One region of the Priestia sp. TSO9 genome, then DNA from elsewhere that is predicted to be linked to it. Evidence: riboswitches for the same ligand, from Rfam matches in the RefSeq annotation. Region 1 holds a riboswitch; each other region holds the start of a gene.
The links. A riboswitch is a leader RNA that binds a small molecule or an ion and turns the genes downstream of it on or off. The one in region 1 is predicted to bind thiamine pyrophosphate.

Region 1 (7,403 bases):
AAATCTGTAAAAGCTAAAACGGTGGCGCTGTCTTGCAATGGTCATTCTCTTATTGGAAAAGAAGCGGACCATAGTATTGAGGTGGTAGTAGGTCCGGAAGTGCTAACAGGTTCTACAAGGTTAAAAGCAGCAAGCGCTCATAAAATGATTCTCAACATGATTTCTACCGCGGCTATGATCAAAGTAGGAAAAGCGTATGAAAACTTAATGATAGATGTTCATGTGAGTAATGAAAAGCTTAAAGAACGGGCGATAGGTATTATTTGTAAAATTACAGGTGTTTCTTATGAGCAAGCAAGTCAAACGCTTGAAGAAGCAAATAATGAGGTAAAAACAGCAGTGGTTATGATCAAAACAAATGAAAATTATGACACCGCGAAGATGTTGCTGAATAATGCGGGTGGTTATGTGAGAAAAGCGATTGAACATTACGTATAAAGGAGAGAAACGATGTCAACAGGCGGATTAACAATGATTAAAAACACGGTGGCTAAGCTTCCTGATTCGGAGAGGAAAATTGCTGAATATATTTTAAACAACCCGCATACTGTGGTAAACAGTACGGCTGGAGAATTAGGTAGACTAGCGAATGCTAGCAGTGCTGCTGTTATTCGTTTGTGTAAATCTATCGGGGTTAGCGGGTTTCAAGAATTAAAGGTAAGAGTAGCCGGTGATTTAGCTAGAGATACGGAGCAAGGATACCGCGATATTGAAACAAATGAAACGATTCAATCTATTGTCAAAAAAACGGCAAGCAACAGCATTCAAAGTCTAAGTGATACGGCCGAGCTTGTGAATTATAAAGAAGCAGAGCGGGCTGTTTTAGCGCTGATTGAAGCCAAAAATATTCATTTTTTTGGAATCGGTGCTTCACATATTATTGCGATGGATGCGCAGCAAAAATTTCTTCGAATTAATAAAAATGCCACGGCTTTTGCAGATAGCCATTTAGCAGCTACACTCATCGCAAATGCAAGTAAAGACGATGTAGTTGTGGGCATCTCTTTTTCAGGAGAGACTCCTGAAGTAAGCAACGTCTTATCTTTAGCTAAAAATCGCGGAGTAAAGACGATTAGCTTAACCAAATACGGACAGTCTACCGTTTCGTCTTTAGCAGATATTTGTTTGTATACGTCTTATTCTCAAGAAGCGCCGTTTCGAAGCGCAGCTACATCGTCTCGTTTAGCCCAGCTTTATGTGATTGATGTACTATTTTTAAGTATTGCAGCGCAGCAGTATGACCAAACGATTGAGTATATTGATAAAACAAGGGATGCCATTCAGTTTTTGAAAACTAAGAAATAAAAAAAGAAAGCGATTACAAAAAAGGGGATTTTGTGGTCTGTTTCCTCAGTACCGTATCCATCTAAGAGGAAAATACAAAGGGGGATTAACATGTCTTTAGATAATCATCAATTAGCAAAGGTTATTTTGGAGATGCTTGGGGGAGCATCAAATATTGAAGCGTATACGCATTGTATGACGCGGCTGCGCGTGACTGTAAAAGATGATTCAATTGTAAAAAAGGCAGATATACGAAAGCTTGAAGGCGTACTCGGATTAGTGGAAGAAGAAACGCTGCAAATCATTATTGGTCCTGGAAAAGTAAACAAAGTAACAGAGGAGTTTGAAAAGTTAATTGATGAATCTGGCGGTATTAATTTAGAAAACCGTGCGACTCAGCGGAAATCGGAGCTGAAAGAAAAAAATGCAACTCCGTTTAAGCTCTTGCTTCGCCGAATTGCAAGTATTTTTATTCCGTTAATACCTGCTCTTGTAGCATCTGGACTTATCACCGGAGTGACAAAAGCAGCAGTTCAAGCGAAGTGGCTTCCTGCAGATTCACAGATTGCTATTCTTTTAACCGTTATCGGAAGCGGCTTATTTGCTTATCTTGGTATTTTAGTAGGTATTAATGCGGCAAAAGAATTTGGCGGTTCGCCGGCTTTAGGGGGCTTAGCAGGTATTTTAGTCATTAATCCTGCCGTAGCTGATATTAAACTTTTTGGTGAAGCACTTTTGCCGGGTCGGGGTGGCTTAATAGGAGTCTTGCTTGCAGCAATCTTTATGGCCGTAGTGGAAAAACGAGTGCGTAAATTTGTCCCTCAGTCACTGGATATTATTATTACACCAACCGTTACGGTGTTAATTACAGGCATTATTACGTATGTAGTATTCATGCCAATCGGCGGCTTGATTTCAGACGGAATCACAAAAGGCCTTTTAGGAGTTTTAGAGGTTGGAGGAGTTGTAGCAGGCTTTGTTTTAGGGGCAACATTTTTGCCGCTCGTCATTACAGGACTTCATCAAGGTCTTACTCCTGTTCATTTAGAGCTTATCAATTCAATTGGAGATGATCCGCTTCTTCCTATACTAGCAATGGGCGGAGCCGGTCAGGTCGGTGCAGCTTTTGCTATCTATATCAAAACAAAGAAAAAGCGTTTAAAGCGAGCAATTGGAGGCGCTCTTCCTTCAGGGCTGCTTGGAATTGGAGAGCCGCTTATTTTTGGAGTCACACTTCCTTTAGGACGCCCCTTTTTAACCGCTTGTCTTGGAGCTGGGATCGGCGGAGCGTTTCAGGCGCACTTTCATATTGCGACTGTAGCAGTGGGAGTCTCAGGTTTGCCGCTTACGTTTTTAGTTCATGCGCATCAAATTCTTCTTTATTTACTCGGGTTAGTTGTTGCTTACGCAGCCGGCTTTGTTTGTACGTATTTCTTTGGATTCAACGATGAAATGGCGAGAGAGTTTGAATGATTGGCATTTCGTTTTATTTAAATGATAGTGATGCTAAAAAAAGATTAATAGAAGCAAGTGAGTGCGGCGTCACACGTGCATTCACTTCGCTTCACATTCCAGAGGAAAAAGGAGATTTGGCTGAACGGGCAAAAGAACTGCTTCATGTGGCTAGAGATTGTGGAATAAGCGTGTATGCAGACGTATCCAAGCATACGCCGGTTCATTTAGGTATTGAAAGCCTTATGTCGCTATCTTCACTTGGCGTATCTGGTATTAGACTAGACGATGGGTTTAGCACAGCAGAAACTCTTTCGCTTGCGAATGAATTTTATATTGCTGTTAATGCAAGTACGTTATCCAAACAAGAAATTGAAGCACTCTTATGTGCAGGTCTTCATCACCATCAGCTGCTTGCATGGCATAATTTTTATCCTCGACCTGAAACAGGGCTTGAAGAAACATTTTTTCAACAGCAGACAGATTTATTTAATGAACTTCGTATCCCAGTCTGCGCTTATATTCCCGGGGAAGGAGAAAAGAGAGGCCCTATTTATCAAGGTCTTCCTACTAGAGAAAAAGACCGTAATAGATGCCCTTTTACCTCTGCAGTGGATTTATACGGCTGCGGAGTAGCGGAGGTTTATATTGGAGATTCATGCGTCGGTTCAAGTTTATTAAAGCGTTTAGTTCAATATCAAGAAAGCAGCATTATTCCGCTGCGCATTCGTTCACCTCATATAGAGGGAACGTACAGCGTGCGTCCAGATGTATCAAGAGACGCTCTGCGTTTAGTTGATACTCGATCTGTAAAACCAGTGCCGCCATTTCATACAGTCGAGCGCAGAATCGGAGCAATTACAATGGACAATGATGGCTACGGACGTTACAGAGGAGAGGTTCAAATAGCTAAAACGAATTTGCCTGCAAATGCGAATGTGAACGTGATTGGGTATGTGATAGAAGAAGATCATGAGCTGCTTTCGTTAGTGAAACCGAGGCAAAAACTTGAGCTTATTCCTGTCTGAATGGAAAAACGGTGTATTTTTAAAGAAGCCGATAGCTAACTAGTAAGCTTATAAAAGTAAAGAGCACATACTACTGAAAAAAGGTGTGTGCTTTTTATTTTACTAAAAAGGAAACTATTTTCATTGCTAAATCATGAACCTTTCTATTGAATAAAACGCTTTACTATGATAAAACTATTACAGGTAAACATATGATAATCGTTTAATTTTATAGAGATACAACGCCACTAGGGGTGCTTTCTAAGCTGAGAGAGACGAGAAGTCTTAACCCTTATGACCTGAACTAGGTAATACTAGCGTAGGAAAGAGGTATTGTAATGGATGTTTTGTATGGTATTTCCTTACGAACTCGTTATAATAATTTTTTGTATATAAACAAAAACACTTCTTTCCTGCGAAAGAAGTGTTTTTTTATGCGTAAAGGAAGGTGTCATACATGGAAGAAACAATTGATTTGCTTGTCAAACAGGTAGAGGATCGCAAAGGGGAGCTAATCCAGTTAGTAAAAACGCTTGTTTCATATAAAACGCCAGCGCCTCCTGCACGAAATTCTCATGAAGCGCAGCGCTACGTAGCGGATTTTCTTAAAAACTGCGGTTTTTCCATCGATATGTGGGATTTATATTGCAACGATCCTATTGTAGCGGGCACGTTAAAAGGAAAAAAATCAGCTGACTATCAAAGTTTAATTATTAACGGGCATATGGATGTAGCTGAGGTACAAGAAAATGAAAAGTGGGAGACAAATCCATTTGAAGCTGTGGTAAAAGACAACATGATAATCGGACGCGGAGTTGCTGATATGAAAGGCGGCTTGGCAGGAGCATTATTTGCAGTTCAGCTTTTAACAGAAGCAGAAATCGAACTGCCGGGAGACTTGATTTTTGAATCCGTTGTAGGAGAAGAAGTGGGAGAGGCAGGTACGCTGCAATGCTGTCAGAAAGGATATACAGCTGACTTTGCGCTTGTTGCCGATACGAGTGATTTACATATTCAAGGTCAAGGCGGAGTGATCACGGGCTGGATTACGATAAAAAGCAGTAAAACCTATCATGACGGTACACGCCGAAGTATGATTCATGCTGGAGGAGGGCTGTTAGCTGCGAGTGCTATTGAGAAGATGGCAAAAGTGATCGGAGTGCTGCAAGAATTGGAGCGCCACTGGGCTGTTACAAAGAGCTATCCAGGGTTTTTGCCAGGGACAAACACGATTAATCCAGCAGTGATCGAAGGTGGAAGACATGCTGCTTTTATTGCAGATGAATGCAGGCTGTGGGTCACCGTTCACTATTATCCTAATGAATCATACGATCAAGTATCAAAAGAAGTGGAAGAATACATTTTAGCTATTGCAAAAGCAGATCCATGGTTAAAAGATAATCTGCCAACCTTTGAATGGGGAGGCACGTCAATGATTGAAGACAGAGGAGAAATCTTCCCCTCATTAGAAATTGATGAAAATCATGCTGGAGTACAGCTGCTTGCAAATACTCATGAACAAATAGAAGGGAAAAAACCTCCAATTGATGTGTCAACTAGCGTAACAGATGGGGGATGGCTAGCTGATGCGGGGATTCCGGCCGCTATTTACGGTCCGGGAAATTTAGCAAATGCACATGCTGTGAACGAACAATTAGATATAAATCAGCTTGTTCAATATACAAAAGTGATGGTGCAGTTCATTTATACGTGGCTGCATACGCATAAGGAGTGATCATCATGAAATTTAGTGAACGATTATACGAAAAGCTGCAGCCTATTTGGCGTCAAAATCATAATCATCCCTTTGTACAAGGAATGGGAGACGGAACGCTTGAAAAGGAGAAGTTTCGCTTTTACATGATTCAAGATTACCTTTACCTAATTGATTATGCCAAATTATTTGCGATTGGAGCCATGAAAGCTACCGATCTTCAAACGATGGGGAAATTTGCTGCACTTTTGGATTCTACATTAAACGAAGAAATGAGCCTGCACCGTGAGTATGCCAAGAAATTTGAAATCAGCGAAAAAGAATTAGAAAAAGCGCAGCCATCTCCTACAACGCTTGCATACACACACTATATGCTGCACGTTGGTCAAAGCGGAACATTAGCTGAATTAGTGGCGGCTCTTTTGCCTTGTATGTGGAGCTATTGGGAAATAGGAAAAGAACTCAGTGAAAAGCCTGGAGCTGAAAATGAGTTTTATCGAGAGTGGATTGAAATGTACAGCTCAGAAGAATTTGGAGAACTAGCAACATGGTGCATTAATTTATTCGACTCACTTACTGAAGACAAATCAGAAGCGGAGTTAGAAAAGCTCGAAGAAATTTTCTTAAATACAACGCGTTTTGAGTATATGTTCTGGGATATGGCTTATAACGAAGCGATGTGGCCAATTCATGAATAAGTCTGTGTTATCTTTTCAAAACGTCAGTTTTACGTACAAAAACGGTGATCAACCGATTTTAACATCATTAAACTTAGACGTGAAAGAAGGCGAGTTTGTCAGTATCGTTGGAGCGAGCGGTTCTGGGAAAAGTACGTTGTTTCGTCTCATTACAGGTCTTGAACAGCAGAGTGAAGGCGATATCGTGATTAATGGACAGTCTTATGAAAAGCGGCTTGGAAAAGTGGGCTACATGCCGCAGCAAGATTTGCTTCTTCCGTGGCGCACGATTTTAGACAATGCAGCGCTGCCGCTTGAGCTTCACAATGTGTCAAAAGCAAGTGCTCATAAGCAAGTATCTCAGCTGCTCGAAGAGTTTGGTTTAAAAGGGTATGAAGATCGTTTTCCAAGTGATTTATCTGGAGGGATGAAGCAGCGTGTTTCTTTTCTGCGAACGGTATTAAGCGGTTCTAACGTGCTGCTTTTAGATGAGCCTTTTAGTGCGCTTGATGCCATTACGCGTTTATCGATGCAGGAATGGCTGCTTGAACAATGGCAAAAGCGTAAGCACACCATCTTATTTATCACTCATGACGTAAACGAAGCGCTTTTTTTATCAGATCGTATTTTTATCTTTTCAGACAAGCCGGTAAGTCATCTTGAAGAGATTCAAGTGCCGCTTAGCAGACCTCGAACGCAAAAAGATTTGAATCAACAGCGTGTGCTTGACGTGAAAGATTATTTAATTGAACAGCTTAGATCGAAGGTGAACACATGAAAAAATACGGGGCTTCAGTTATTTTAGTCGTCATTTTGCTGGCTGCTTGGGAAATTGGAGCACGCGTTGTAAACTATCCATTTATTTTACCAACGCCCACCGGTATTTTAACGAAGCTTTGGGAGCTGCGAATGGATTTATTGTTTAAGCATTTACCAGCTACGCTATCTATTGTCGTAATTGGGCTGATTATATCCGTGGTGCTGGGAGTTATGCTGGCCGTGTGGATGAATTGGAGCCCGCTTATTGAGCGTGCTTTCTATCCGCTTATTATTGCGTCACAAATGATCCCGACCATTGCCATTGCTCCTGTATTTGTGCTGTGGTTTGGCTACTCCATTTGGAGCAAAGTGATTGTGACCGTATTAATTACGTTTTTTCCCATTACCGTTAGCACGTTTGACGGGCTTCGTTCCACAAACAAAGAGTTAAAAGAACTCATGTTAACGATGGGAGCAACAAAAAAAGATATATTTTTTAAGCTGAACATT
Region 2 (7,403 bases), on a different contig from region 1:
AAGCAGTGACAAGATGTATTGACACCTGTTAATCTTTGAAACGTACATATAAAGTTCGGTGCACAGCACGCACCGATCCGTGATAAAAGGGGCGTTCAAAAGGATTTCAGGAGGTACTTACTTTATGTTTAAGAAACTAGCAATTATTGGAGCACTAGCAGTTCCTATGTTCGGCATGAGTCACGGGGCAAATGCCGCTGAAACAACTCATCGCGTAAAATCCGGAGAGACTCTTTACAAGATTGGCGCTGAATACGGCGTTACGGTTAAACAGTTAAAAGAAGCGAATCACAAATCTACCGACTCTATTAATGCAAATGAAACATTAACAATCCCTAACTCTATTAGCGAAAGTGATAAAGATCTGTTAGCTCGCCTTGTACAAGCTGAAGCAAAAGGCGAACCTTACGCTGGCAAAGTGGCTGTAGCAACAGTCGTTTTAAACCGCGTGGATAGCGATTCTTTCCCAAACTCTATTCATGATGTCATTTATCAAGGTACACAGTTTACACCTGTACAAAACGGTGAAATTAATAAAGCAGCGGATGCTGAAGCAAAAAAAGCTGTAAATGAAGCACTAGCTTTTAGAGGTCAAGGAAAAGGTTCGTTATTCTTCTTTAATCCAGATAAAACAAGCGACCAATGGCTTCGTCAAAAACAGGTTACGATTACAATCGGAAATCACGTTTTTGCAAAATAAACAAAAAAAGCACTCAGATGAGTGCTTTTTTTAATATGCAACAAGTAAGCTTAATAGAACAGCTATAATAATAATAGGCAATACGTATTTAACTAGAAAGAACCATGTGTTGAATAATTTAGCGCCTTTTGTACTTCCTGAAATAAACTCTTCATACACGGCTTCTTTTTTCATTTTAAATGTCACAAAAATCGCAATGGCTAAACTTCCAAGAGGCAGCATTAAGTTGCTCACAAAAAAGTCAGCTACGTCAAATATACTTCTGCCAAAAAGTGAGACATGTTTTAGTACACCAAACGAAAGCGCTGATGGGATACCTACCACAAACACAAGAATCCCTGATAAAGAAGCGTAGCGAGTTCGTTTTGTCTGATCGTCTTTGGTTAAAGCAGCTACGATAATTTCCAGCAGTGAAAAAGCGGACGTAAGCGTAGCGAATAGAAATAAAATTAAAAACAGTGCTAAAAAGACGGTACCAAACGGCATTTTCTCAAATACTGTTGGCAAGACCACAAACAAAAGTCCAGGTCCTTCAGTTGGCTTTAATCCAAACGAAAAAACGGCTGGAAAAATAGCCAAGCCCGCCAGCAGCGAAACAAACAAGTTCAAAATAGCAATGGTGCCAGCTGAACGCGTCAAGCTTACTTTTTTCCCTAAATAAGAGCTATATGTCACCATGCAGGATAAACCTACGCAAAGCGAGAAAAACGACTGACCAAGCGCATAGAGAACAGATGACCCTGTAATGGCTGAAAAATCCGGTTTCAAAAAGAACTTTACTCCGTCCATTGCTCCGTCTAACGTTAAAGAACGCACCACGATAATGATAAAACAAATAAATAACAGCGGCATCATGTATTTATTAGCACGCTCTATTCCTTTTTGTACGCCTTTTGAAATAACAAACACTGTAATTAGTAAAAACAGCGCCTGTGCACCTAATACTACATAAGGTTGGCTAATGACGGCATTAAACAACGGGCCGTACTCTTTTCCGCTTAGCATACCGGTTACGCTCATAATCGTATATAAAATCACCCAGCCGCCAACGACGCTGTAAAAGGAAAGCAAAACGACACAGCTTAGTACTCCCAGCCTGCCAATCCATACCCAAGCGGATTTTGGAGCAATTGCCTTATAAGCACTAATCGCTTCTTTCCCCGTATGTCTTCCAATGATAAATTCTGCCAACAGAAGCGGCAATCCAATAAAAATCGTAAATAAAATAAACAACGCAAAAAACGCTCCACCGCCACTGGTTCCCGTTACGTATGGAAACTTCCATATCGCTCCTAGACCAATTGCTGCCCCAGCAGATGCTAAAATAAAACCGAGGCGTGAAGACCACTGATTTCCTTTACTCATATAATGTTACTCTCTCCTCTTCTAAACTCAAAACTCACCTGATTAGTACTGTACCATAAATGCAGAAGAAAATCATTCCCGTTTTACTTTTTTCTATAAAACGATATCTATATAGAATAGAAAAAATGAAGAAGCAGCTGCTTCTTCATTTTAAGGTCGGTGTTTCTATTCAAAATTTATTCTCTGTACGATGATTCATCTCCACGGTAGGCTTCTTGATTTGAAATTTCTTCAATATGCATATGCCCTTCTCTCTCTAAACGAAGGACCGTACGCTCTGCATCTTCATAGCTCTCGCACGTCACTTGTTTATATTCCATATCATCTTTATCTGTGTAGGCGACTAAATATGTTTCCATTTTAACTCCTCCTATATAACCTGTATGTAACGTATGTTGCCTTTTTCGTTTATTTCTAAACATATAGGCTCCAAACATAAAGCCTAGCATACTATAATAGCGGAACTTCAATTTAAAAAAGTTGAATTTTTCATTATGCGCCGATGCAACATGGAGGTTACACTTATGACATTTATTTTATCATTCGTACCAATTGTTGTTCCTTTTGGTATTTTAATTAGCTTAATTGCTTTTACAGCTGCTTTTTTACAATCAAAAGAGCATCATAAAAAGCTCTAGCTTACAAAAGCTAGAGCTTCTTTTTAAAAACGTCTATAGCGTTTAATCAGTCCCACAATAATGGCAATTGCTAATAAAACAATCGAAATGATAACAGTAATGACAATTGGCTGATTTCCACTTTGCTTCACTGCAATGGCAACATAAGCCCAGATAAAAACAAGCGGATAAACAGCGTCTCGGTTTTTTAATGTAAACACAATGCCCAGCGCAGCTCCTACCAGCAGCATAATGATCGTCCATGCTAACTCGTTTAGGCCAAGCAAGCGCTGTATTCCATTTGCTTGAAATACGACAAACACATTGACGATAGTCGCAACAGAAATCCATCCAAGATAAAGCGAAATTGGCAGACGCATAAACCATGTCGTCATCCGAGAATGCTGAATAATGGAATACACAATCATTAATGTACCTAAAATAAAGAGCATAACTAAAAGGGATAACTTATAGTAATCGTTTTGGAAAATAAAGATCCACGCACTATTTAACAAACAGTTTAGAAAAAACCAAATGCCGATACGTGCATATATTTCCTTTTGATCTTCTCTTGCAAAAAATTGGCGTATAACCCAAATGGTTAATAACAAATAAATAACGCCCCAGATAGCAAAGGCATAACCCGCTGGTGTAAACAACGTAGGAACTTGCGCAGAAGCCTCTGCCGTTGTTTTTCCTCCTATTGGAATGGCATTTGCTAAATAATTCACAAGCAGTGTAATAGCCAAGCCTACTGCATTTAATATAGCATACAAACGAAATTTCGCCATTTTGTTCTCTCCTTTCTTCTATTTATATGGGAATGTTTCGGAGACGAAAACGGCTCTTCCCTTCATTAATACCTCTTCTTCCCTAAAAATATGCATTTTTAAACAAAAATGATTAAAAATAGCTTTAAGAAGCTCCCTCTTTAAGAAATTTAAGAAATAAAAACGGTTAGCGCACATTTTCCCATAACGCTTTCTATTTTTCAGAATATATGGTAAGTTAAACATAGATTAATAGGAAGTCCACTAGGGGTGCCCACCGGCTGAGACAAGTTTTCTTGATCCCTTTGAACCTGATCTGGCTCATACCAGCGTAGGAAAGTGGCAATGTTCAGTTTTTTACTGTCCTTTGCCACTCCGTTTATAAACGGAGTGTTTTTTATTTCCTTTATGTGCTTGTTTGTGACTTCCTCATATTAAAGGAGGATTTTGATGTCATTTTCATCTCAATTAAGACAAGAAGCAAACTATATTTACGAAGCCATTTTTAACCATCCTTTTATTAAAGGAATTGCTGAAGGAAACGTGCCAAAAGAAGCGCTGATTCACTACGTTTCTCAAGATTACGAATACTTAACAGCATTTGTTCGCATTTACGGCGCTGCTTTAACAAAATGCCGCACGCGTACCGAAATGGAAGCCTTTAATGCCGGCATTTCTACGGTATTACATAGTGAAGTACATCCTCACAATAATTTTTGTGAAGTAGCAGGCGTACGTTATGAAGACCTTCACACTGAGACGCTTTCACCGACGGCCAGCCACTACATTAACCATATGACAAGTGTTGCGCACACAGGCAGCTTAGCGGAAATCATTGCAGTGCTTCTTCCATGTCCATGGACGTACGTTGAAATTGGCCAGCGCATTACAGAACAAGTAAATCCATCTCCTTCTCATCCTTTTTATGAATGGATTCAGTTTTATAATAATGAAGAAATGAATGGCACAACACAATGGTTTTGTAACAAGCTTGATGAACTCGCCGAACAAGCGACTGAAGAAGAACGTAACCGTATGAAAGATCACTTCATCAAAAGCTGTGAACTGGAGTATTTATTTTGGGAAATGGCATATACCCAAGAAAAATGGCCGCTTTCTCAGCTTTCACTTTCAAAATAACGAAAAAGCCTCCTGTCAGGAGGCTCTTTTATTTCAATAATTTTTTGATCATTTTCAAGCTTTGTTTTTCCGAAGGATAGCGGAATGACAAATCAAACTTGGTTGTTTGAGACAGCATGCTTTTAAAATGAGTGAATGTCTGAAAGCTGTCTTTTCCATGATATTGACCCGTGCCGCTTTCTCCCACTCCGCCAAACGGCAAATATGGCGTAGCGATATGCATAAGCGTATCGTTTATACAGCCTCCTCCAAATGAAAGGCGCTCCGTTATGACGTTTTGCACATCTTCACTTTCTGTAAATAAGTAAAGAGCTAACGGCTTAGCTTTTTCTTGAACTTTATGAATGACTTCGTCTAGTGTTTCATATTCAATCATAGGAAGAATAGGTCCAAAGATTTCTTCTTGCATAACATCTGATGTCCAGCTTACTTCACTTAACAACGTAGGTTCTATTGTTAGCGTGTCCTTATTGTACCCGCCTCCAACTATAGCATTTCCGTCTTTTAAAAACTCAACTAGCCGAGTAAAATGGCGCTCACTGACAATACGGCCGTAGCGGTCGCTTTCAAGCGGATTGTTACCGTAAAATTGAGAAATTGCTTCGCGAAGTTTTTCTACAAGCTGCGCTTTTACCTTTTTATGCACGAGCAAATAATCGGGAGCAACGCACGTTTGGCCTGCATTCATCCCTTTCCCAAACATAATTCGCTTCGCTGCAAGATCTAGATTTGCGTCTTCATGTACAATGCACGGACTTTTTCCGCCTAGCTCAAGCGTGACGGGGATAAGCTGCTTCCCTGCTTCTTGCATAATAATTTTCCCTACATTTACACTTCCCGTAAAGAAAATATAATCAAGGGGCTGTTTTAAAAGCAGGCTTGTCGTGTCTACAGCCCCTTCAACCACCGTCACAAATGCTGGGTCAAAAGCTTCAGCAAGTAATTCTTGTATAACGCGAGATACGCTAGGCGTTAGTTCAGAAGGTTTTATAATCGCCGTGTTTCCAGCGGCAATCGCTCCTACTAAAGGAGACAGTGCTAATTGAAACGGATAGTTCCACGGAGCAATAATTAACGCGACTCCATACGGTTCAGGAACAATTTTCCCTTTAGAGCCCACATGTGTTAAAGCGGTTTTTACTTTTTTAGGCTTCATCCATTTTGCTAAATGCTTAAGCGTAAACCGAATTTCCTCTAGTAAAATCCCAATTTCCGACGTGTACGCCTCTACTTCAGATTTATTTAAATCTTGTTTTAAAGTATCCATAATTCTCTGCTCGTTTTGTTTGACTGCGTCTCTTAGCTTTTTCAGCGCTTGAATGCGGCTGCTGATACTCTTTGTCTTTTGCGCATAGAAGTATTGTTTTTGTGTAGAGACAATATGCTCAATGACCGTTTCATCTGTGATATAAAATTGCTCGTGGTTCATCTCTTTCATCTCCCTATAAACATTCGCTTTCAACTGTAGCAAGCAAGTTTTTTAATAGCTCAACTGCCTCATTTAAAGCTAATGAATAATATCTCTGCGTTCCTTTTTGCTCAATTTGCACAAGCTTTTGATCGCGTAAAATTTTCAAATGATGAGAAATTGCCGGTCGTGATAGCGTAGACTCGTTTGCAATTTCATTTACGGTTAAAGGCTCTTTTTCCGCGAGCAGCAAAATAATATCTTGTCTTGCTGAATCACTTAGCGCCTGAAAAATAGGAATGCTGGCACGAAATAACTCGACTGCTTTTTCACTCATATAGATTCCCCTTTATTTAATTTCTTGTGTTCTTCGGACAACGGATGTAAGCCACTTTCTTGGCACGAAGCGCGGGATGAACGTGGCGAGACGAAACTGCACTCCTGGTACGATAACCGTCTGCCCTTTCATAAATTTTTTATAGCCAACTTTCGTTACTGTTTCTACATCCATTGCACCGCTTTGAAAAAGCTTGGAGCTGCTTAGCTGGGCGCGGTCGCTAAAACCCGTTTTAGTTGGACCCGGGCATAGAGCGCTTACCGTTACATTGGTACCTTTTAATTCATTTTCAAGGGCCTCTGTGAAAGACAATACGTACGCTTTTGTTGCATAATACACCGTCATAAGCGGACCCGGCATAAATGCAGCAACGGACGCAATGTTTAAAATTTTACCGTGATTTCGTCTGACCATATCCGGTAAAAATAATTTTGTTAAATGAGTTAATGATCGGATATTTAAGTCAATCATATTTAACTCGTCGTCTAAAGCTGTTTCAATAAATTTGCCGTATAGTCCAAAACCAGCATTATTCACTAAATAGTCAACGTGCATTTTTTTATTTTTAAGTTCTTCATATAGTGACTGTATCTCTTCTTCTCTTGATAAATCCTTAACAACCGTTATCACGTCAATATTATAAGTAGATTTTAAATTCTCTCTAATCGCTGTTAGTTTATCAGCGCTTCTGGCAACTAAAATTACAGGATGCCCATCCTTTGCGAATTGATAAGCTAACTCTTTACCTATTCCTCCGGACGCACCGGTGATAAGTGCATAATGCTGTGACATAGTGTTCACTCCTTATGTTTATATGTTCAAGAACTTAAACGTTTAAACTTATCTTATAGGATTCATTTTTTCCCGTCAACTGTTTTCTATACTCTCCTTTTCTTTTATGTTTTCCATTTTTGCCATTTGCGCATTTCTGTACATTTTTTTACAAAATATGCGTTTTCTTTACATAGAAGGCTAATGTCGTCTAGTTTTGACAACCTTTGTCACCTAGCAGGAAAACAAGTGAAGATATGGTGAATACAACATACAACAAATAATCCATTACATA
Region 3 (7,403 bases), on a different contig from region 1:
GAAGCGATTTGAACTGCTTCAACCACGCTTTTGCCTTTCGCTAGTTCAGCTGTGACGCAAGCAGCAAACGTGCATCCCGTTCCATGTGTATGCTTTGTATTCATCTTTTCATGCGTGATTTCAACGTACGTATGACCATCATACACTATATCAATCATATCTTGATGAGATTGATCATGTCCGCCTTTAATTACCACGTGCTTTACACCTAGCTCATGAATCTGTTTTGCCGCTTCTTTTCGGTCTTCGATCGTGTGAATTTCTTTACCCGTGATGACTTCCGCCTCCGGTATGTTCGGCGTAATGACTTCACAAAGAGGCAATAATTCTTTTAGAGCCTGTACGGCTTCTCTTTGAAGAAGAGACTGACCGCCTTTTGCAATCATAACGGGATCAACTACAACATTTTGCAGTCCGTACTGTTTGATTTTACGAGCCACTGCGTAAATAATATCAGCACTGAACAACATACCTGTCTTCACTGCATTAGGAAATAAGTCAGTGGCAATTGAATCTAACTGCGTTTCAACTGCTTCTACTTCTAAAGGATAAACTCCTTGAACGCCAACTGTATTTTGTGCAGTCACAGCTGTAATAACAGACATGCCAAAAACGTTACGCTCTTGAAATGTTTTTAAATCAGCTTGAATGCCTGCTCCTCCACCGCTGTCTGATCCAGCAATGGTTAATGCTTTTGGTACTGTCATGCTTGAAACCTCCATCTCTTTCTTACCCAATATACCGATGATAAAGTGACTTTGCTTCTACTATATCATTTGTTCCATGGACAAAGACGCGCCCATCTTGAAACATAACTAAACGGTAATCATCTACATAAAAAGAAAGCAGATACGGATTTTGTTCAATTTTATATCCTTTTTCTTTTAATCGTTCACCTAAAGACTGCAGCGGCTGCTTAGCTGATTTGCCCGGACGGATTTGTACCGTGTTTCTTCCGCATAGCACAGCTGTTTTCGTTTGATTTTCATATTGTAAAAAGGGATAGGTTTGTTCACTGCCGCATGAGCGGCAAGCAGATTTGCGAAACACGTTCACATTGATGCTCGTATACTCATTTTTCCATACGTCAAACGAAACAAGTTCCCTCCTGAGCGCATTCCAGTCTCCGACTAATATTTTTAACACTTCTGTTACTTGATGAGCGACTACCATTTGTACAGCAGGACTAATAATCCCCACTGTATCACATGTTAACCCTCCAAGCGGTACAGATTCAAGCAAACAGGATAAACACGGTGTTTCACTTGGTATGATCGTATAACTAATTCCATAACTTCCTACACAAGCTCCGTAAATCCAAGGAATATCATATTTTTGTGATAAATCATTCATTACAAGGCGTGTGTCAAAATTATCGGTCGCATCAATCATAACATCTACCCCCTCAACAAGCTGTTCTAAAACTTGAGGGGTACCGTCTGCTACGTGCGCTTCTATTTTTACATCATGATTAATATCGTGAAGCCTTTTTTTAGCAGCAATTGCTTTTGGAATTCTTTTATCAGCATCTTTTTCACTATATAATTGCTGACGCTGAAGGTTGCTCCACTCTACATAGTCCCGGTCAATGAGCGTTATTTTCTTTACCCCCGCTCGCGCAAGGGCCTCGGCGTTCCCTGTTCCAAGAGCACCTGCTCCTACAATCAGAACATGCTTTTCTTGAATTAGCTGCTGTCCGCCTTTTCCAATAGGTTGAAACAGTTCTTGGCGGGAATAACGATTAATCAACCGATACTCATCCCTTCTGTTGGACTGCTTGCCGTTGCATATTGTTTCTTTTCAATACGTCCTGCTTCAAATGCTGCTCTTCCTGCCTCAATCGCTAGCTTCATAGCACGAGCCATTTTCACAGGATCTTTTGCTCCTGAAACAGCTGTATTTAATAACACACCATCTGCTCCTAGCTCCATAGCTTGAGCTGCGTCTGAAGCCGTTCCAATACCTGCATCTACAATTACTGGAACAGTTGATTGTTCAATGATAAAACGCATGTTCAACGGATTAATAATACCTTGACCTGAACCGATAGGCGAAGCTCCTGGCATAATGGCATGTACGCCTAACTCCTCTAAACGACGCGAAAGTAAAACATCATCTGATGTGTAAGGTAAAACGGTAAAGCCCTCTTTTAACAGTTCTTCACTAGCTTTTAATGTTTCAACTGGATCAGGAAGCAGCGTCTTATCACATCCAATTACTTCTACTTTCACCATATCACAAAGTCCAGAAGCCTTTGCTAATTTAGCAATACGTACGGCCTCTTCTGCATTTTTTGCTCCAGCAGTGTTAGGCAAAAGAGTGAAACGCTTCACATCAAGCGCTTCTAGTAAATTAGGCTGATTTTGATCAAAAATATCCATTCGTCTAACAGCAAATGTTAAAATTTCTGTTTCCGACTCTTCTACCGCTTGACGCTGAGTCATAAAGTCCGGAAATTTCCCTGTTCCTAATAATAAACGTGAATTAAATGTATATTGTCCAATTTTTAACATACTCTTCATCCTCCTCCTACAAATGAAACGACTTCTAACGCATCTCCATCTTTTAAACTTGCATCACTATGTTCTTCTTTTTGTAAAATATTCTTGTTTAGCTCAACAATTACCACTCGTTCATGCAGGTTCTGAGCCTGCAACAAGTGCTGAACCGTTTCAATTTCCTCTCCAACAGTAACGGTCTTACCATTAATGATTAGATTCAATGAACTCCCTCCATTACTCTAGTTAGCTGAAATGATGTAAAAAATGAATGATTCGGCTTTTTCCTTAACAAAGCATCAGCCATAATTTTTCCAGTTGCAGCACTTAATAAAATACCGTTTCGGTAGTGGCCAAACGCCATGTGTAGATTCACTATTTCAGGATGCTCTCCTAAATAAGGCCAGCCATCATTTGTTTGTGGACGAAGACCTGCCCATGCTTTTTCAAATGTGGCTTCTTTAATAGCCGGCAGAAGCGCAGAAGCTTTATTCAGCAAAAATTGAATACCTTGTGCAGAAACCGTCTTGGTAAAATCATGCTGTAGCTTAGTTGCCCCTATTACGATTCTTCCACCAGTCTTTGGCACTAAGTAAAAACCTTCATCTAAAAATATCGTTTTAGAAAGCAAAGGCTTATGACTTTGCAAAGCAATACACTCCCCTTTTACAGGAAACACCTGACCTAAATGTTCAGAAGAAATAAAGCGTTTAGCCCATGAGCCTGCTGCAATAACTACTTTTTCTCCATAAAAAGATCCTTTGGACGTCTGTACACCTTTTACTGTTTCATTTTCCATAATAAGAGAATGAACGTCACAGTATTCGAATATATCTGTTCCGTGATACAAGGCTCCATGAGCAAGAGCTTGCGTTAACTTAGCCGGAGCTAGCTGGCCGTCCCCCGGTATTGTAATGGCTCCGTATATGTCTGGAGAGAGCCCGGGTTCTAACAAACGCGCTTCTTTTACATCAATCCATTTTACATGTTCATCCCACCTGTGGTGCTGAGCGGCTTTTTTCTTTAATACGTGTGCATCTTCTTCTGTTACAGCGACTTTTAATAAGCCTTTTTGAATGAGCTCTACGTCGATGGCCGTTTTTTCTTTTAGTTCCTTCACCAGCTCAGGAAACATGCTTCTGCTCTTAATAGCAAGGTCTAAAAGAGGACCTTCTTCATCAATTTCAGCTTGAGCACCTAAAATACCAGCGGCTGCACTTGAAGCTTCACAACCAATTTGATTGCGCTCAAGAATGGCTACTGATGCTCCTTGTTTTGACAAATGATAAGCGATAGAAGAGCTAATTATGCCTCCTCCGACTAACAGTACATCATAATGCTGCTTCATTTTCTCCACCTCCAGATGTCCATATATGAGAATATTGTTTAATCGCTTTAAGGGGATCTTGCGCAAGCATGACACTAGACATCACAGCTATACCATGTGCTCCTGTTTGCAGTACCTCTTTGGCATTTCCAGGTGTAATCCCACCAATCGCAATAACTGGTATCTCCACAGCGTCTACTACTTCTTTTAGCGCTGCTATCCCTCGACTTTTTAATCCTTTTTTTGAATGAGTTGAATAAATATGTCCGTATAGAATATAATGAGCGCCATCTTTTTCAGCTTCTAGAGCTTCTTCCACAGAGTGAACTGATTTTCCCACAATAAGAGAAGGAAATGCGTCTCTAACACACGAAACATCTAAACTATGATAGGCAAGCTGTACGCCTTTTGCTTTTAAAGCATGCGCTACATCAACTCGGTCATTTACAATAATTTTAGAGCGACAAAATGGCAGGCTTTCTAGCAAACATTGAATCTGCTTTGCCGTTTTCTTTTTTTCTCTAATATGAATGACACCCACAAAAGGCTCAATAGCCGTTAAAATGTCCCGAACCTCTTTAACTGGCTGCTTATCTGTTGTAATGACATGAAATTTAGGAATATCCATATGATCGAAACCTTTCCGTTCAGAATAAAGAGAAATTTCAATCACTTCATCTTGTGTAGAGGGCTTGATTACATACAAAAAAACCACTCTACAACGTAGAGTGGTTAGCATGTATCGTTATGTAAACATGATCGCCACTTCCCTACGCTGGTACAAACCAGATCAGGTTCAAAGGGTCCGAAATACATTCGTCTCAGCTTCAAAAAGCTCCCCTAGTGATTGCTATTTATTGATTTTGTTTTTGCACTTAAAATTATAACACAACTAGATGTAAATACAATATCTCTTTATGCTCTTACGGCTCTCTTCCTTTTATAGATGTATCTTTTAAGCTTCTTTACTAAGAGGCCCGGCGCACCGCATCATTCTGCTTTTTATATAGTTAGTAATCGGTATAGTCGTCAAATTCTTCTTTGTCTTTTTCCTTTTTCCGATCCCATATAAACAGCAGGAGTAACATAATAAAAGTTAGAATATAAAAACCGTAAAAAATAAATGCCGCCACAACATTTATAAATAAAAATAAAAAACCGATGATCTGACCTGCAACAGCTACAATCAACAAAATGTATTTCCAAACTTCTGCTTTTCTATCCATTCTCTACTTCTCCGTCTTTTTGTTTTTCCCTACTAGAAACGTTCTCTTTACTTAAATAAAAACGTTCCTGCAATTAAACCGACTGTAAATAAACCAACTGTTCCAAATGCTGAAATCCCCACGTAAGCCAACATTTTCCGATAAGATTTTTCTCGAATTAACTGTACGGTTTCCACACTAAACGTTGAAAAAGTGGTAAAGGCACCAAAAAAACCAATGCCAATCATTAAAAATATTGAATCATCATAAGCATGACTCGGAACCTTTCCATAATAACTACCGTAAAAAAGACCAAGGCCAAACGCACCGAGCAAGTTTACAAACAGCATTGATACTGGAAAAGGAGGGTTTGAAACTGCTTTTGTAACTTTTAAACCCAAAAGATAACGGCATATTCCTCCAGCTGCTCCACCAAGTGCCAAGCTCACTATGCTCATTTACTTCACCTCATGTACTTTCACTAAATTTTCCCCTGCCGCTTCACCGCATAGATAGCCTGCTAAAGCAAGAAGGATTCCACCTACTAAAGAGACAATGACATAAATGGCTCCCCCAAATAAATGGTGCTGAGTGAGAGAAATGACGTCTCCTGCAAACGTTGAATACGTTGTAAAACCGCCGCACACGCCAACTCCTAGTCCAAGCTTTATCCATTCTTTTGGCTTTTTCCACACAAAAAATCCTGTTAATAGGCCTAGTATGAAGCTTCCTAATAGGTTTTCGATTACCGTTCCTATTGGATAGCCCGTATATAATAAGGAAAGATTCAGCAAATAACGTGCATATGTACCAGCGATAGCGCCAAAGGCAATTGAGATTAAGTTTATGGCTTTCATCATATCGCTCCGTTTCATAAATTCTTCTTTAAGTGTACCATAAGGAATTTATTTCTACCTTAACATTTAACTATATGTTTATTGCACCAAAAGTCATGAAAAAATGAAAGAGAAAATCGTCGCATGAAACTTCCTTTTTACTCCTCAAATATCCCTTAAAAATCCACTTAATCCAAATTTTAAAATCTTTCTGTATCCTTATGACAAACCGTGTATAGAAGGTATATTTCCCTTATTTTAAGTCACATTAATCGTATAAGTTTTTTTTGTTGACTTTTGCTGTGTTCTTGTTTAGTATCACAGAGTATTATTTCCTATCAGAATACTAGGGGGTTTAGAAAATGAAGAAATTTGCTGCACTTTTGTCGCTACTATTAGCTTTCACAGTTGTGCTTGCCGCATGCGGTTCTAGCTCAAAAAATGAAGCAAACAATGGAGACAATAAATCTTCACAAGAAGATTTATATAATAAAGTGAAAAAAGATGGCGTATTAACAATTGGAACTGAAGGTACATACCCTCCGTTCACTTTTCATGATGACAAACAAAAGCTAACTGGGTTTGATGTAGAATTGGCTCAAGAAGTAGCTAAACGTCTTGGCGTAAAAGCTGAGTTCAAAGAAACACAGTGGGATGGCATGTTTGCTGGATTAGATGCTAAACGATTTGACATGATTGCTAATGAAGTTGGTATTCGTGAAGATCGTCAAAAAAAATACGATTTCTCTGATCCATACATCCAGTCAGGGGCTGTATTAATTGTTCGTAAAGACGAAAAAGATATCAAATCATTTAAAGATTTAAAAGGAAAAAAATCAGCGCAGTCATTAACAAGTAACTATAAAGACATGGCTCAATCTTATGGTGCAAACATTACGAGTGCTGAAGGTTTTGCTCAAGCAGTAGAACTAATGAGCGCAAACCGTGTTGATGCTACAATCAATGATAAATTATCGTTCCTTGACTATAAGAAAAAGCACCCTAACGCACCTATCAAAATCGCGGATGAAAAATCCGATGGTGCTGCAAGCGGCTTTATGTTTAGAAAAGACAGCGGTAAGTTAGTGGATGAAGTAAACAAAGCATTGAAAGATATGAAAAAAGACGGAACATACGCAAAAATTTCTAAGAAATGGTTTGGCGAAGATGTTTCTCCTAAATAATATTTTTCCTGATGGAGAGCGATTGAATCAATTGATTTCAATCGCTCAATCATCTCTTTTACCAATGCTAAAGGGAGCTATTCAATATTCTATTCCACTAACATTAATCACGTTTGTACTCGGTATCATTTTAGCTGTCTTAACAGCCTTGGCTCGTTTATCATCTATAAAAGTTTTAAATATAATTGCGCGCATCTATGTATCGATTATTCGAGGTACACCGCTGCTTGTGCAATTATTTATTATTTTCTACGGCTTACCCAATTTAGATATAACAATTGACCCATTTATCTCTGCTGTTATTGGATTTTCATTAAGTGTAGGTGCGTATGCATCTGAAATTATCCGAGCAG
Region 4 (7,403 bases), on a different contig from region 1:
CAGCGCTTATTACTTTTGCTAATTCTTGAAGCATCTTATAGCTGCAGTAAGGAAAATGAGATAAAGCAATAGCAGCGGGGGGATCTTCTGCGCTGAAAATAGTTGAAGCCTGCATACATGCCGCTCGAGCTCTTTCTTGAAACATCAGCGGATTCCATTTCTCTTCTTGCTGAACAGGTATCTCTACAATCGGGATATTTTTTAACGGCAGCCGCTTAGACCCAATGTATACAGTTGATCCGCTAACTTCTGTATTTTGCATACCAGCCCCAATTACAGTAGCGCGCGTTGTCTCAGCGGCTTGAGAAACTTGGATGGATTGAAAATGATATGCTAGAAGCGGACCAACGTCTCCATGTATGGCCACTTCTTTCACTGTTTTTGGCTTTTGCTTCTCCATCATTGCTCCTACTCCTCCTGAAACCATGATCATTTCGGGGATAGAAAATCTTGTATGAGGAGAAACGAGAAGCGAGGAATTTTGATTCAGCGCATTTACATAATTCACGGTTTCTTCAGCTAGTAATTGACAGATAGACGAGAGCTTTTCAAATGTTGCTTTTTCACCTTCTCGCAGTGTTAAAGAATTATTTTTCAAAAATTCAGTTAAATGAGACGAAACGTAGGTGACAAAACCGTCTGAATTCAGACGAATTAATCTTCCCCCCACATGCAGTGTAAACGTTTCTATAACTTTTCCATTTTGACATAAAGCGATGTTAGCAGTTCCTCCTCCTACATCAATATTGGCAATTACTGCATTTGTTTCAGCAGAATGTTCGATTGCTCCTGATCCTTTTGCTGCTAATATTCCTTCCAGGTCAGCGCCAGCTGTTGCAACAACAAAATCCCCAGCATGTTCGGCTAGATAGTGAACGATACTTTCTGCATTTTGCTTTCTGGCCGTTTCTCCTGTGATGATAACAGCACCTGCTTCCACTTGATCTAAGGAGATTCCTGCATTCTTATACTCTTGTTCTAGTAGTACCGTTAATCTTTGAACATCGATTTCAACATCGTTTAGCATAGGGGTGGTATAGATAGAACTTGCATAGGTTACGCGACGATCAATAATTTGACAGCCTGGCAGCGTAAACTGATTTTGTTGATTTGCTATTAACAGCTTGCTTACAATCAGTTTCGTTGTGCTTGTTCCAATATCTAAACCTATGCTCGTGATCCATTTCTGTAGCATGCTATCAATCCCTTATCTCGTTTGAATATGGTGATTATCATAAAACAGTTTTTTGAATATTTCACTAACTATGTTATCAAACCTGACACACTTTTGTGTAAACAAAGGTGACAAATGACAAAAAAGACTAAATCTTGGTAGATTTAGTCTTTTTGCTTATGATGAGTGTGATTTAGTTATAATCATTCTTGATGCCGATGGAATTAATAGTGAAAGAATGATTAAGCAGGCTATTAGTGATCCTACCATTGAAATCCCGTTCATTGAAAAAGAATACCATAGAGCGGACATGCCCTTTGGCGCATATGATCCCCAGAAAATAATACCCGCAATAAAGTGCCAGAAATACCGTGCGAAGCTGCCGATAATAAGGGATAAAACAATCAAAACAAAAGCTTTTGATCTGTTATTGTTAGCTAAATTTGTTTTAATAGATTGCGAAAAAATACCTCCAAAACCTATAAAAGCAAAAGCCACAATATATTCAATAAACGTTTGCAGCGCTGTTAAAATATAAGCCGTTCCTGTTGCCAACTGTAAAAGCCCCCATAATAGACCAGATAGAGCCCCGCCTTTTACTCCCCAGCGAAAGCACATAATAAAAATGGGCACCATGGAGAACGAAATACTCACAGCCGTTGCAATCTTAATGGAAGGCAAAAGATCAAGTAGAAGTGCTAATGCTGCAAAAATAGCTATTTCAATTTTAGCCTGTAAAGGTAATGCTTTATTCACGTTTCTCACTCCTGTTTTTGAATCATTCATATCAAACGGTTTACACAGGAGTAAGCAAATATATGCTACTATTCCCACATTCCTACGCTAGCGTTAACTAACAGGTTCGAAGGGTCTGAACAATTTGTTCACTCTCAGCACGGCGGCTCCCCCTGTGGTACGTTCGGATATTTATGTAGTATTATGACAACATTCATTATATCATATGTAACAAAATAGATTCGAGAGATTTCAAAGATGTTTCTATTTTCTGAATCTATTTTTTATAATGACAATCGTTTTAGTATTTGGTATACTTCTTTTATGTCAAATGAATATAAAAAACCCTCATCCTAATCGATGAGGTAGAGGTCGCAGTTTTTAATAGTAAAGCAACGGAAATGCAGAGAACATTGAGGATGTTGCTTGAAAGGAAAAATTGCCGAAGTTTAGATCACTTCTCGGTTGATTTAAGCTGGGGCTGTCTCCGAACAGGAACAGAACTGTCACATCATGCGAGTGATGTGAAGAGCTATCTTCACGGAAGGTTGACGCGGTTTTCAGATTTAAAAGCGCGCACATATACTGCGGGCTTTTTTTATGTTATCCCGTCTCTTTCCGTACATTCGAAAGGAGTATTTATCTATGCAAGAGCAGCAAGAATTAAAACGTGGGTTGAAATCTCGCCACTTAACGATGATTTCATTAGGAGGAGCCATCGGAACCGGCTTATTCCTAGCAAGTGGTGGAGCAATTCACACAGCAGGACCTGGGGGAGCGCTTTTAGCTTACGCTATCATTGGTGTCATGGTTTACTTTTTGATGACCAGCCTAGCGGAGCTCGCAGCTTATATGCCTGAAGCCGGTTCGTTTAGTACGTATGCGTCTCGGTTTGTAGATCCATCCTTTGGTTTCGCTCTCGGCTGGAACTATTGGTATAACTGGGCTATTACGATTGCAGCTGAATTATCTGCTGGAGCCCTTATTATGAAATTTTGGTTCCCAAACTCTTCTTCTATTTTATGGAGTGCCCTGTTTTTATTAATTATGTTTGGGCTTAACTACCTTTCTGTAAAAGGATTTGGTGAATCTGAATTTTGGTTTTCGTTAATTAAAGTAGTAACGGTTATCATCTTTTTAGTTATTGGTATTATGATGATTTTTGGTATCTTTAACAATGAAGCACCAGGTTTTAAAAACTTCACGCTTGGTGATGGACCCATTCACGGTGGATTCTTTACTGTCTTAGGTATTTTTATGGCTGCTGGTTTTTCATTCCAAGGAACAGAGTTGCTTGGAGTCGCAGCTGGAGAAAGTGAAGATCCGGAAAAAACGGTTCCTCGTGCAGTTAAACAAGTCTTCTGGCGCATCTTGTTATTTTATATTTTAGCTATTTTTGTTATCGGGATGCTTATTCCATACACAGCGGATTCATTAGCAAGTGATGATGTGCGGGTAAGTCCATTTACTTTAATATTCGAACGAGCAGGTCTGGCGTTTGCAGCATCAGCTATCAATGCCGTTATTTTAACAGCCGTTTTATCTGCTGGTAACTCAGGTATGTATGCTTCTACGCGTATGCTGTGGAACTTAGCGAAAGATGGAAAAGCACCGAGGTTCTTAGCAAAAGTAAATAAACGAGGCGTTCCGGTTAATGCTTTAATCGCAACGGCACTTGTCGGTACACTTGCATTTGGTGCTTCATTTTTTGGAGACGGTGCGGTATACACGTGGTTACTTAACGCTTCTGGTATGTCTGGTTTTATTGCTTGGTTAGGAATTGCCATCAGCCACTATCGTTTTAGAAGAGCATTTGTTGCCCAAGGTCATGATTTGAGTGAACTTCCATATCATGCAAAACTTTTCCCGTTTGGTCCTATCTTTGCCTTTATTTTATGTGCTGTTGTCATTTTAGGTCAAAACTATTCGGCGTTTACGGGTGATTCGATTGACTGGTACGGTGTACTTGTTTCTTATATCGGACTTCCTTTATTCTTAATTGTTTGGTTAGGATACAAATGGACGAAAAAGTCAAAACTTATTCCGTTAAAAGAATGCCAAGTAACAGTAAAAAAATACGAATAAAAAAAGCTCTCTATTCTTTTGAATAGAGAGCTTTTTTATGTGACCTGATCAGCAAAATGAAGAGATATATAGGCGGGCTGATTTTTCATAACAAGCATATAACCTTTGAGGGGGCGACTACAGTAATCAGCAGCTTCTATATAATAAATATGCTGAATTAACCTGCTTAAATGGGTTACAAAAGATGGAAGTTGATGAGTTGGAATGCTTTGGATGTAGTCTATGATTTCTTGTTTAGTTTGAAGGCCCGAATGAGTACATTCTAACAGATGAAAAAGCGGATCTGCTGCTATAGTAGATAGTTCAGAGTTGTGTTTGATTCTATTCAGCTGGATATGCAGTTCTTTTTTGGACCATTTTTTTGGAATAGCTCTTAGATGCTGATATTGAACATGTGTATTCATGATAGCTAACACCTTTCGTATTAAAATAATAAAACGACTTATTATTTTAATAACCTTTACACATGAAACTAAAACGTTGCAATGTGTAAAGGTGTCATACATCTTATAAAATAAGCTGATAAAAAAGAACATCTTGCCACTGATCGAATTTCCAGCCTACTTCTTTAAATTCTCCGCAAAATGTAAAATTAAATTGCTCATGCATTTTGATACTGATATCATTCCCTTTTGTAATCCCTGAAATGACAACGTGATGGTTGAGTTCTTTAGCTAATTCCAAAATTCGCTTCATAAGCTTTTTTCCAATGCCATGTCCCTGCTGGTTTTTATCAATATAAATCGATAGCTCTACCGTTTGAATGTACGCCTCTTTATCTCGATAAGAAGAAAGCGAAGCATAGCCCGCTACTACCCCATCTTTTTCTGCGACAATAAGCGGAAAAAGTTCATTGCTAATATGATTATTAAACCAGCTCCTTCTTTGCTCTACCGTTACAGGCGTTAAGTCAAAAGTAGCAGCACTTGTTTGAACAGACTGGTTATAAATTTCAACAAGCATAGGTAAATCTTCTTCTTTAGCATAACGAATGATCATATGTACAAACTCCTTATAGTATAGAATTATCTTTATTTTACTTCTTTTAATAAACATAATCTACATAAAAAACCGATGTGCGCATGCACATCAGTTGTGATTTTGAGCATATTGAAAGGTTTGAAGAACTTGAAGTGTCTCTTTTGTAGAAACGACCGTCGCAAACTCCTCATGCAAAGAAGACAGTGCGAATGTATGTACATCTTCTGCAGGAAGCCTTGTTTTTCCATCGTAGGACATACAATCAAAGCAAGCTGTTGCATCGTTTACAACGTACGTCCTGTACCCTAGATTTCCAGCCATGCGGGCAGTCGTAGAGACGCAGTGATTAGTAGTTAGTCCTATTAAGATAAGCGTATCATAGCCATTTGCTTTTAAATAACTGTCTAGCTCTGTTCCAATGAAGCAGCTGTTCACGTGTTTGCGAATTAAGTATTCGTCTTCTTGTGGACCAAACCCTTCTTTGAACTGAAACCCCTTTGAACTTGGGTGTAAAGGAGAATCTGGATTTTCTGATGCATGCTGTACGTGAATGACAGGATAATCTTGGCGCCTCCATGCTTGCAGTAGTGTCAGCATATGTTTTTCTGCATCTAGATTGTTTCTTTCCCCCCACTGTGGTGAATAAAATCCTTCTTGTACATCAATAAGCAGCAGCACTGGCCGGGAACGTAACATAAGCATCATCTTCTTTCATCTTTATTTTAAAATGGAAATAACGTATGTGCACCCATCAGATCCGGCTTTTGACGAATGAACCGTTTGTTTCGGTAAATGTATCCGATCTCCTGCCTGACATAGAACCGTATCATGTTCAACTGTAAAGTAAATAGATCCTTCAAGTATATGAAGAATTTCATCAGTTGGATGGGTATGAGATGGGTGCGTTTGAAAAGCAATATCGTGCTGTACTTCAACGTATCCAGTATACGCCGGAAGCAGTTCTTTAATTACTTCTTCAAACTTTCCGCCAACTCCTTTTTTAATAGAGGCTTTTTTTACGTCCATGCTGCTCACTCCTTTTTAATTTAAACGGACACTGTCCGGTAGTATAGTTGTTATCATCGCGCAAAAAATATTGCTTCCACTCTCGGTTTTCCTGCTGTCCATACCATCCTAATTCAGGATGAGCTGATACGTCATCATATGTTTCCAACCGATCACGGACGACCTTTTGTACGTGCTTCCCTATTTTTGAATCTCCTGTCATTCCTTCAAACACCCATCGAGGCTGAAATGTAATCATAAATCCTCTGCTCTTACGGCTTTTACGTAAAGAATGAGCAGGCGTATTACAGACGACAAAAGTAGGTTCTCCGTGAAAGCAAAATTCCCACAATGGATCTTTTGGATCTTTTGGAATGTCTTGCGGCCATTTCTTTTGATCAATTTGATGAAGAAACGTCAGCGTATCCCAAAACATCGTTTCGTACTCTTCCATTGAGCGTTCTTTATGTTCAGGCTTAAAGAATAACACAAAGGATGTATAGCGACCTATGGTTTTAAAAGTATCTATGTATTCTCTAAGTGCCGACGCTGCATTCCTAATATCTTGGTAGTTATAAGGAGTAGTCACAAATGAAAACCGCAGTAAATCTTTTTTAAAGCCTTCTACCCCTAATATACAAGGAAATGGATTTTCTTCTGATAATATATCGCTTTGGAAATATTGAAAAGCATCTTTTCCCCAAAACGGGACATGCGTTGACTCTAAAATCTCATTGGCTCGAAAAAGTATTTTTGATGCCATTAAAACCCTCCTTATGGAACTCAACGTTACATGTGTATTAAAGAAAAGAAAGTTTATGAGCATTTTTAACTAAATGTCGCTTCTAAATTATAAAACTCTAATCTATATATATATAAGCTACTATTGGACAAGTTAGAAAGGAGGCTGTGTTTGTGGAATGGTTTTTGATTGCTATAAAACAAATAATTCTAGGTATTAGTCTCGCAGCACCGGTAGGTCCAATTAATATAGAGATGATTAAAAAAGGGCTGACAAAAGGTTTTTGGGCTTCTTGGCTAGTTGGTTTAGGAGGCATGACGGCCGACATTTTATTTATGCTCCTCATTTTAATAGGGTTAACGCCTTTTGTTCAGATGCAGGCTGTTACTGTTTCCCTGTATGCAACTGGTTTTGTCATGCTCACATTTGTTGGCTTTCAAAGTATGAAACAAGCTGTCTCTCGTTCCTTTTCAGTCGATGTAAATAAACCCTCTATTAAAGGAGATAAATCGTTTTTTTCAGGCTTCTTCATTGCTCTTATGAACCCTTTAAATATTGTGTTTTGGTTTGGTGTATTTGGGTCAAGCTTAAGCGAAAGCCTCCACAGTCAAACGTGGCTATCTGTCTTTTTTCACAGTTTCTTTATTATCTTTGGCATCCTTCTTTGGAATTTAAATATTG

Region 2: another riboswitch for thiamine pyrophosphate. It lies ahead of tenA (thiaminase II); the one in region 1 lies ahead of LJC66_RS04195 (acetylornithine deacetylase).
Region 3: another riboswitch for thiamine pyrophosphate. It lies ahead of LJC66_RS02570 (thiamine phosphate synthase); the one in region 1 lies ahead of LJC66_RS04195 (acetylornithine deacetylase).
Region 4: another riboswitch for thiamine pyrophosphate. It lies ahead of thiT (energy-coupled thiamine transporter ThiT); the one in region 1 lies ahead of LJC66_RS04195 (acetylornithine deacetylase).

The regions. Positions count from the first base shown of each region.
Region 1 is NZ_JAJEKD010000009.1:270,634-278,036, forward strand. Features, by position in the region: gene murQ (N-acetylmuramic acid 6-phosphate etherase) at 1-438, shown strand, start outside; gene LJC66_RS04180 (MurR/RpiR family transcriptional regulator) at 451-1,305, shown strand; gene LJC66_RS04185 (PTS transporter subunit EIIC) at 1,396-2,757, shown strand; gene LJC66_RS04190 (MupG family TIM beta-alpha barrel fold protein) at 2,754-3,764, shown strand; TPP riboswitch at 3,984-4,086, shown strand; gene LJC66_RS04195 (acetylornithine deacetylase) at 4,201-5,478, shown strand; gene tenA (thiaminase II) at 5,484-6,155, shown strand; gene LJC66_RS04205 (ABC transporter ATP-binding protein) at 6,148-6,912, shown strand; gene LJC66_RS04210 (ABC transporter permease) at 6,909-7,403, shown strand, end outside.
Region 2 is NZ_JAJEKD010000013.1:500,457-507,859, reverse strand. Features, by position in the region: gene LJC66_RS10800 (cell wall hydrolase) at 125-700, shown strand; gene LJC66_RS10795 (sodium-dependent transporter) at 731-2,065, opposite strand; gene LJC66_RS10790 (hypothetical protein) at 2,242-2,424, opposite strand; gene LJC66_RS10785 (TspO/MBR family protein) at 2,727-3,473, opposite strand; TPP riboswitch at 3,709-3,807, shown strand; gene tenA (thiaminase II) at 3,903-4,592, shown strand; gene LJC66_RS10775 (aldehyde dehydrogenase) at 4,621-6,021, opposite strand; gene LJC66_RS10770 (ArsR/SmtB family transcription factor) at 6,035-6,337, opposite strand; gene LJC66_RS10765 (SDR family NAD(P)-dependent oxidoreductase) at 6,350-7,129, opposite strand.
Region 3 is NZ_JAJEKD010000008.1:74,252-81,654, reverse strand. Features, by position in the region: gene thiD (bifunctional hydroxymethylpyrimidine kinase/phosphomethylpyrimidine kinase) at 1-707, opposite strand, end outside; gene LJC66_RS02590 (thiazole biosynthesis adenylyltransferase ThiF) at 730-1,749, opposite strand; gene LJC66_RS02585 (thiazole synthase) at 1,746-2,513, opposite strand; gene thiS (sulfur carrier protein ThiS) at 2,519-2,722, opposite strand; gene thiO (glycine oxidase ThiO) at 2,719-3,846, opposite strand; gene LJC66_RS02570 (thiamine phosphate synthase) at 3,830-4,453, opposite strand; TPP riboswitch at 4,576-4,677, opposite strand; gene LJC66_RS02565 (hypothetical protein) at 4,836-5,051, opposite strand; gene crcB (fluoride efflux transporter CrcB) at 5,099-5,488, opposite strand; gene LJC66_RS02555 (fluoride efflux transporter FluC) at 5,489-5,905, opposite strand; gene LJC66_RS02550 (amino acid ABC transporter substrate-binding protein) at 6,229-7,050, shown strand; gene LJC66_RS02545 (amino acid ABC transporter permease) at 7,034-7,403, shown strand, end outside.
Region 4 is NZ_JAJEKD010000013.1:925,364-932,766, forward strand. Features, by position in the region: gene LJC66_RS12885 (ethanolamine ammonia-lyase reactivating factor EutA) at 1-1,195, opposite strand, end outside; gene thiT (energy-coupled thiamine transporter ThiT) at 1,352-1,960, opposite strand; TPP riboswitch at 1,993-2,093, opposite strand; lysine riboswitch at 2,268-2,452, shown strand; gene LJC66_RS12895 (amino acid permease) at 2,555-3,994, shown strand; gene LJC66_RS12900 (hypothetical protein) at 4,030-4,398, opposite strand; gene LJC66_RS12905 (GNAT family N-acetyltransferase) at 4,502-4,993, opposite strand; gene LJC66_RS12910 (cysteine hydrolase family protein) at 5,084-5,671, opposite strand; gene LJC66_RS12915 (cupin domain-containing protein) at 5,693-6,001, opposite strand; gene LJC66_RS12920 (YqcI/YcgG family protein) at 5,976-6,743, opposite strand; gene LJC66_RS12925 (LysE family transporter) at 6,896-7,403, shown strand, end outside.